Linked DNA regions of Pseudosulfitobacter pseudonitzschiae. The protein of the gene in region 2 interacts with the protein of the main gene of each other region in a pairwise test. Links are inferred from orthologs where the notes say so. Each region holds a gene or a part of one and is shown on either strand. Other genes may lie near its edges. The genes, in order: SULPSESMR1_RS00365 and ftsZ.

Region 1 (3,214 bases), 1.9 Mb from region 2 along the record:
GCCGTCGCACCGACCATGCAAAGGCAAAGCCGATCAGCAGATCGGGCGGTGCCCATTGGCCGGGTTGGGTTTGCAGGGGCAGAAGCTGAAAGAACAGAATCATCAGCACCAGCACGCAAAATGCGGCACGCATCAGCCACAGGTGAATTTGCGACGGCTTGTTCATTCGCCCACCTCTGCCGGTGGTGAGTGGGGGGCGATGATCTGGGCGGTGTCGCTTACCGGCTCGTTTCCATAGTGGCGCAACACCCGCAGAAATTCGAGCCGCTCGTAATCGGCAGCCAAACGCACACGCAAGCGCCCGCCGGGGTCTTTGGCAATCTCGCCGATCAGCAGGCCTGCGGGAAATACGCCGCCATCACCCGAACTGAACACACGGTCACCGGGGCGGACCAGATCTGGGCTTTCCAGAAAATCGACCGGCGGTGTGGCGCTGTTGTCACCTGCCACGATGGCGCGCTGGCCTGATGGCTGGATGGTCGCAGGAATACGGCTGGATGCGTCCGTCAGCAGGATCACTCGGGCGGTGTTCTCTGCCACCCCGGAAATCCGCCCCACAAGGCCGATACCGTCCATCGTGGCCCAGCCATCCACCAGCCCGTCACGCGCGCCTACGTTCAGCAGCACCGATTGCCGAAAGGGTGAGCCGCTGTCGGCCAGCACCATGCCCGAGATCACGGTCAAACGCGGGTCCAGCCGCACATTGTTCAGGTCCAGCAGCCGTGCGTTTTCCTGCTCCAATTGAACGGCGGCCTCTTTCCATGCCTGCATCTTGCGCAATTCGCGGCGCAGTTCGGCGTTTTGTTCGGCGATACGTTGATAGCTGCGGAAATTGCGCACCAGATTGATGGTGCCGGTGACGGGGGCCATTGCCCAGTCGAAATTCGGCACGATCCGGTCTGTGACCTGCGCACGGAACCGTTCGACGCGCGGGCTGTCGATGCGCCAGACGATAAAGGTGGCGATCAGCGCCAAGACCAGCACAGCCGTCAACAACCGCCGGATCGGGGCGACAAAGTCAGAGGATGAAGAGCGGTCTTTTGCCAATGTGAAGTCTCACCTGCGGTTTGATCGGCGCGGCGGGATCGTGCATTAACTGTGCCGCAAGTGGCCCCTTTTTGCAAAGGGGCCTTAGGCTTAGCTGTCGTAGTCGATGGCGTGACGCAGCTGTTTTTCGAACTCCAGCGCTTTGCCGGTGCCCAATGCAACGCAATTGAGCGATTCGTCCGCAATGGACACGGCCAGCCCCGTCTGTTCGCGCAGGGCCAGATCCAGATCACCCAGCAGCGCACCGCCACCGGTCAGCATCACGCCGCGGTCGACAATGTCGGCGGCCAGATCGGGTGGCGTGGTTTCCAGTGCGGTCATCACCGCCTCGCAGATTTGCTGCACGGGCTCGGCCAGCGCCTCGGCGATTTGTGCTTGGGTCACTTCGATTTCCTTGGGCACACCGTTCAGCAGGTCGCGGCCACGGATTTGCATCGACGTGCCGCGCCCGTCGTCGGGCATACGGGCGGTGCCGATAGATGTCTTGATACGCTCGGCCGTGGTTTCACCAACCAGCAGGTTCTGTTGGCGGCGCAGATAGCTGATGATCGCCTCGTCCATGCGGTCGCCACCAACACGGACCGAACGGGCGTAAACGATGTCGCCCAACGACAGAACCGCCACTTCGGTGGTGCCACCGCCGATGTCCACGACCATGTTGCCGGTGGGGTCGGTGATGGGCATGCCGGCCCCGATGGCCGCTGCAATCGGTTCGGCAATCAGTCCCGCACGGCGCGCGCCTGCGGACAGAACCGACTGACGGATCGCGCGTTTTTCAACGGGTGTCGCGCCATGCGGCACGCATACGATGATCTTGGGCTTTGAAAAGGTCGACCGTTTGTGAACCTTGCGGATGAAATGTTTGATCATCTCTTCGGCTGTGTCAAAGTCGGCAATCACACCTTCGCGCATCGGGCGGATCGCCTCGATGCTGCCGGGCGTCCGACCCAGCATCAGCTTGGCGTCTTCGCCCACGGCGAGAACCTTTTTGACACCATCCTTGATATGATAGGCCACCACCGAAGGCTCGGACAGCACGACGCCCTTGCCTTTTACGTATATCAGAGTGTTGGCCGTTCCGAGATCAATGGCCATATCCGAAGAAAACAGACCACCTAAATTTCCAAACCACGACATGCGCGAACCCTTCGTCAATACGTTTTGGCCCGCGAGTCATGATTGCTGCGGGCGCTCGAGTTATAGGGATGTGTAGAAGCAGACGAAAGAGCCGATTGATTGTTGGTTACGCGGGTTCCCGCGCAGTTGAAGTTATGTGTAATTTGCAGCCGGAGGCGCAAAAGCGTGCAGCTTTGCTTGGGGATGTGGCGGGCGTGGCTCTGTGTGCTAGGATTCAGGCAACGTAGGGGAGATTTATCATGCGCAAACTTCAGGTTCTGGGCGTTCATCACATTACTTTGACCGGCGCCGACCGCCAGACCACGATTGATTTCTGGGAAGGGGTTTTGGGGATGCCTTTCATCTTTGACCAACCCAATCTGGATGATCCCGAACAGGGCCATCTGTATTTCGATCCCGGTGACGGGCGGCTGATCACCGTCTTTACCGATGACAATCGCAAGGCTGACAACCGCCGCACTCCGATGGATGTGGGCTGTGTTCACCATCTTGCCTTCGAGGTGGACCGCGCCACATTCGCCCAGGTCCCCGAGCGGTTGAAGGCGCGCAGTATCGGCAATTCAGGCGTGAAAGACCGCGGGTTCATGGATTCGATCTATTTCAAAGACCCCTGCGGGTTGTTGATCGAACTGGCGTGCTACAAATTCATCCCGCCGCGCGGATCCAGTCATGCCGCCGTGCTGATGGAGGCGCACAAGATTCGCGTGGCCGCAGGGGATGATCACATCGCCGAAGTGCATCTGGCCGATGCCGTCGAGCGCATTGTCGCGCGGTCGCAAGCGTCGCTGAGCGAAAATAGAGAGGCGAAGAACCCCTATTAGGAGTCCCTCCACCTAAGACATTGTTAATTAATATTAATGCGGGAAGTGTTAATAGAGAGTAGGGTAGTTTGTGGCAGCGACGTCACGAATGAACTTACATAGGCAAGGTATTCATCAAGCAGCACCGTTTGGACGTGGACGGTGCGGACGCGCTGGATCTGACCGTTTCGGGCGGTGGGATCGAGTATACAGCCAACGCATGGACGTTT
Region 2 (3,166 bases):
GCCGATCAGCGGTGCACCGGCCAAGGCCAGATCCCCCAGCGCGTCCAGCATTTTGTGGCGCACGGGTTCGTCGCGGTGACGCAGACCACCGGGGCTTAGAACGCGGTCACCGTCGAAAACCACAGCGTTTGTGCCCGGGTTGCCCCCCAGCGCCAGACCATTGGCCTGCATCGCGTCCACATCCGCCTGACGGCAAAAGGTGCGGCTGTCGCAAAGTTCGCGGGCGAAGCTGCCATTGTTCATGACCAGCGATTTTTTCTGATGACCAATGGCCGCGTCGGTGAAATCAATCTCGAAATCAATGCGCAGCGTGTCCGAAGGACGCAGCGTCGCGCTGGCCTGACCATCGGTCACGGTGACTTCGCGCAGCACTTCGAACGCGCGCACCGGCGCATCCAGCGCCCGCAGGCCGCGTTGCATGATGCCGCGCACAAAAGGGGCAGCCGAACCATCAAGGATCGGAACTTCGGGTCCGTCAATTTCCACCAAAGCGTTGTGTACGCCACAGCCCGCCAGTGCCGCCATCACGTGTTCCACGGTGGACACGGTGGTGCCCGATGCGTTTTCCAGCTTGGTGCACAGGGGCGAGCGGTTGACCGCATCCCAACGGGCGGGAACCAGCGCATCGCCCTGATGAACGTCACGGCGCGCAAACCAGATCCCGTGTTCGGCCATCGCGGGCCGAATGGTCAGCTTTGCAGGGCGCCCGGAATGCAAGCCGGTGCCAACGAAGCTGATCGGAGATTTGATTGTTGTTTGCACGTCAGGGTGTCCTTGGCCGTTAGCGGTGTATCTTAGTTAGAGGGCGGGGGCCTGTCGCTCAACTCAATCTTTGTAACGTAATGAAACATCCCAAAACAGGGTCGGCAATAAGGCGCTTGCCTCAATTTAACCTCCTGTTATCTAATGAAAAAGGGCCGCCAGAAGGCGACCCTTATCGTTACAAATGACCTAGCGTCAATTGGCTTGGCGACGCAGGAAAGCAGGGATCTCGATGCGTTCCTGATCAGGATCATGTGCCTCGACCGGTTGCGGTGCGGGGCTGGCCGAGCGGCCCGATTGCACGGGCGGTTGCTGGCGCGCAGGCTGCTGTTGCGCAGGACGTTCGGCTTGCTGGCCTTCGCCGTGACCGGTCATGCGGTTGATCAGCGTATTGATGCCAAAGCGCGGACGCTCAGGCTGGGCTGTTGCCGCAGGGGCCTGACGCGGGGTCGCCGCAGGGGCAGCCCGTTGTGCCGCAGCGCGCAAACGCGCCAGTGCTTCGGGCGACGGCGTGCCGGGGGCCGGCGCGCGCGGTGCGACGAATGTTTCGGGCTCGGCGTTCAGCGTGTCGTGTTGATGCGGCTCGAATGCGGCCACTTGCGGCTGATAGGCGGGCGGCGGCAGTTCGTCACTGTCGTCTTCGGCAAAGATATCCTCGGCCATGTCTTCGGCAGCAGCCTGCTCGGCGTTCATGTCTTCGAACAATGTCGGCTCTTGATAGGACGTATGAGCCGCAACATGCTCTTCTTCATAAACGTCTTCGACCGGCGCGGGTGCTGCAGCCACTGCGGGCGCTTCTTCCTGCGTGACCTGCGGCTTCAGCGGGGCCGACATCTTGCGACGTGGCACCGGCATTTCGGTGTTCACTTCGACGGCATCGATGCCTGTGGCAACAACGCTGACACGCATCATGCCACCCATATCGGTGTCCAGCGTCGAGCCGACGATAATATTCGCCTCGGGGTCCACTTCCTCGCGGATGCGGTTGGCCGCTTCGTCCAGTTCGAACAGGGTCAGGTCGTGGCCGCCGGTGATGTTGATCAGAACACCCTTGGCGCCGCGCAGGCTGATTTCGTCCAGCAGCGGGTTGGCAATTGCCTTTTCCGCCGCCTGGATGGCGCGATCTTCGCCTTCGGCCTCGCCTGTGCCCATCATCGCCTTGCCCATTTCGTCCATCACGGCACGCACATCGGCAAAGTCGAGGTTGATCAGGCCCGGACGGACCATAAGGTCGGTCACGCCCTTAACGCCTTGATACAGAACATCATCTGCCATCGAGAACGCTTCGGTGAATGTGGTTTTCTCGTTCGCCAACCGGAACAGGTTCTGGTTGGGAATGATGATCAGCGTATCGACAACCTTTTGCAGCGCCTCGACGCCGTCTTCGGCCTGACGCATCCGCTTGGCCCCTTCAAACTGAAAGGGCTTGGTCACAACGCCAACGGTCAGAACACCCAGTTCGCGGGCGGCCTGTGCAATAATCGGGGCTGCACCGGTGCCGGTGCCGCCACCCATACCTGCGGTGATAAAGCACATGTGTGCCCCCGCAAGGTGATCAACGATCTGTTCAATGCTTTCCTCGGCAGCCGCAGCGCCGACAGATGCACGCGCACCGGCGCCCAATCCTTCGGTCACCTTGATGCCCAGCTGGACGCGGTTTGCTGCGGCAGACTGCTGCAACGCTTGTGCGTCGGTGTTGGCCACAACGAAATCGACGCCGTCCAACTCTTTCTCGATCATGTTATTGACAGCATTACCACCGGCACCACCGACCCCGAACACGGTGATCCGTGGTTTCAGTTCGTCCTGCCCCGGCAATGAGAGGTTCAATGTCATCACTAATCCGCCTGTTTTGTGTGTTCCGGCCCGCATTCGCGGTGTTTTTCGTCCCAAATCTTGCTTTATCCTAAAGACTGAAGCCACGCACGTCACGTCAAAACTGGGCTACAACCCCAAAATGTTGATGTTTTTTCTGAAATAACGCGGGATTTCGCCGATCACACCGTATGATGTGGGCAAAGCAATGGCGCACCCTGCACCTAGAGGCCGCAGGCATACAAAACGCAAGCCCGTTTTGAGGGCGCCCAAAAGCCAAGGGGCGCAGTTCGATATGTCTGTTTGGCTGACTGCTCAATCTGCCGTGGGCCTCTTCGGGCCTTGACGAAATACTACATCAGGCCGCCTGCCCGCGCCAGTCCATTCCTGCGTCCATAGGCAAAAAATGACCGGTACGGGCGGTACGCCCTGCCCTACCAGTTGTCGCGGAACCAACGCACTGCTCGGCGCAGCGAACGGGCGGGATAGCGGTCTGCGGGAATATCAAAATCCCACCATTCGTCCTGCGGGTGGGCGGCAAACAGCGCCAGCCCCACAGCCGAAGCAAAGCCCGGGCCAGTCGCGGCCT

What was found.
Region 1: the proteins of ftsZ (region 2) and SULPSESMR1_RS00365 interact in binary tests that used the Escherichia coli proteins (3 or more experiments, as listed by UniProt). The link is inferred for Pseudosulfitobacter pseudonitzschiae from one-to-one orthologs.

What each region holds. Positions count from the first base shown.
Region 1 is NZ_CP022415.1:76,880-80,093, forward strand. The notes cover bases 162-3,052. They hold SULPSESMR1_RS00365 (rod shape-determining protein), read right to left. Parts: upstream 2,185-3,052; coding sequence 1,138-2,184; downstream 162-1,137. Other genes in these bases: SULPSESMR1_RS00355 (rod shape-determining protein MreD), read right to left, coding at 162-166; mreC (rod shape-determining protein MreC), read right to left, coding at 163-1,047; SULPSESMR1_RS00370 (VOC family protein), read left to right, coding at 2,424-3,005. In the rest of the region: more of SULPSESMR1_RS00355, read right to left, coding at 1-161; SULPSESMR1_RS00375 (hypothetical protein), read left to right, coding at 3,134-3,214. UniProt on the Escherichia coli protein: Forms membrane-associated dynamic filaments that are essential for cell shape determination. Acts by regulating cell wall synthesis and cell elongation, and thus cell shape.
Region 2 is NZ_CP022415.1:1,973,171-1,976,336, forward strand. What follows is about bases 279-3,121. They hold ftsZ (cell division protein FtsZ), read right to left. Parts: upstream 2,599-3,121; coding sequence 958-2,598; downstream 279-957. Other genes in these bases: lpxC (UDP-3-O-acyl-N-acetylglucosamine deacetylase), read right to left, coding at 279-762; ftsA (cell division protein FtsA), read right to left, coding at 3,012-3,121. Also shown: more of lpxC, read right to left, coding at 1-278; more of ftsA, read right to left, coding at 3,122-3,166. UniProt on the Escherichia coli protein: Essential cell division protein that forms a contractile ring structure (Z ring) at the future cell division site. The regulation of the ring assembly controls the timing and the location of cell division.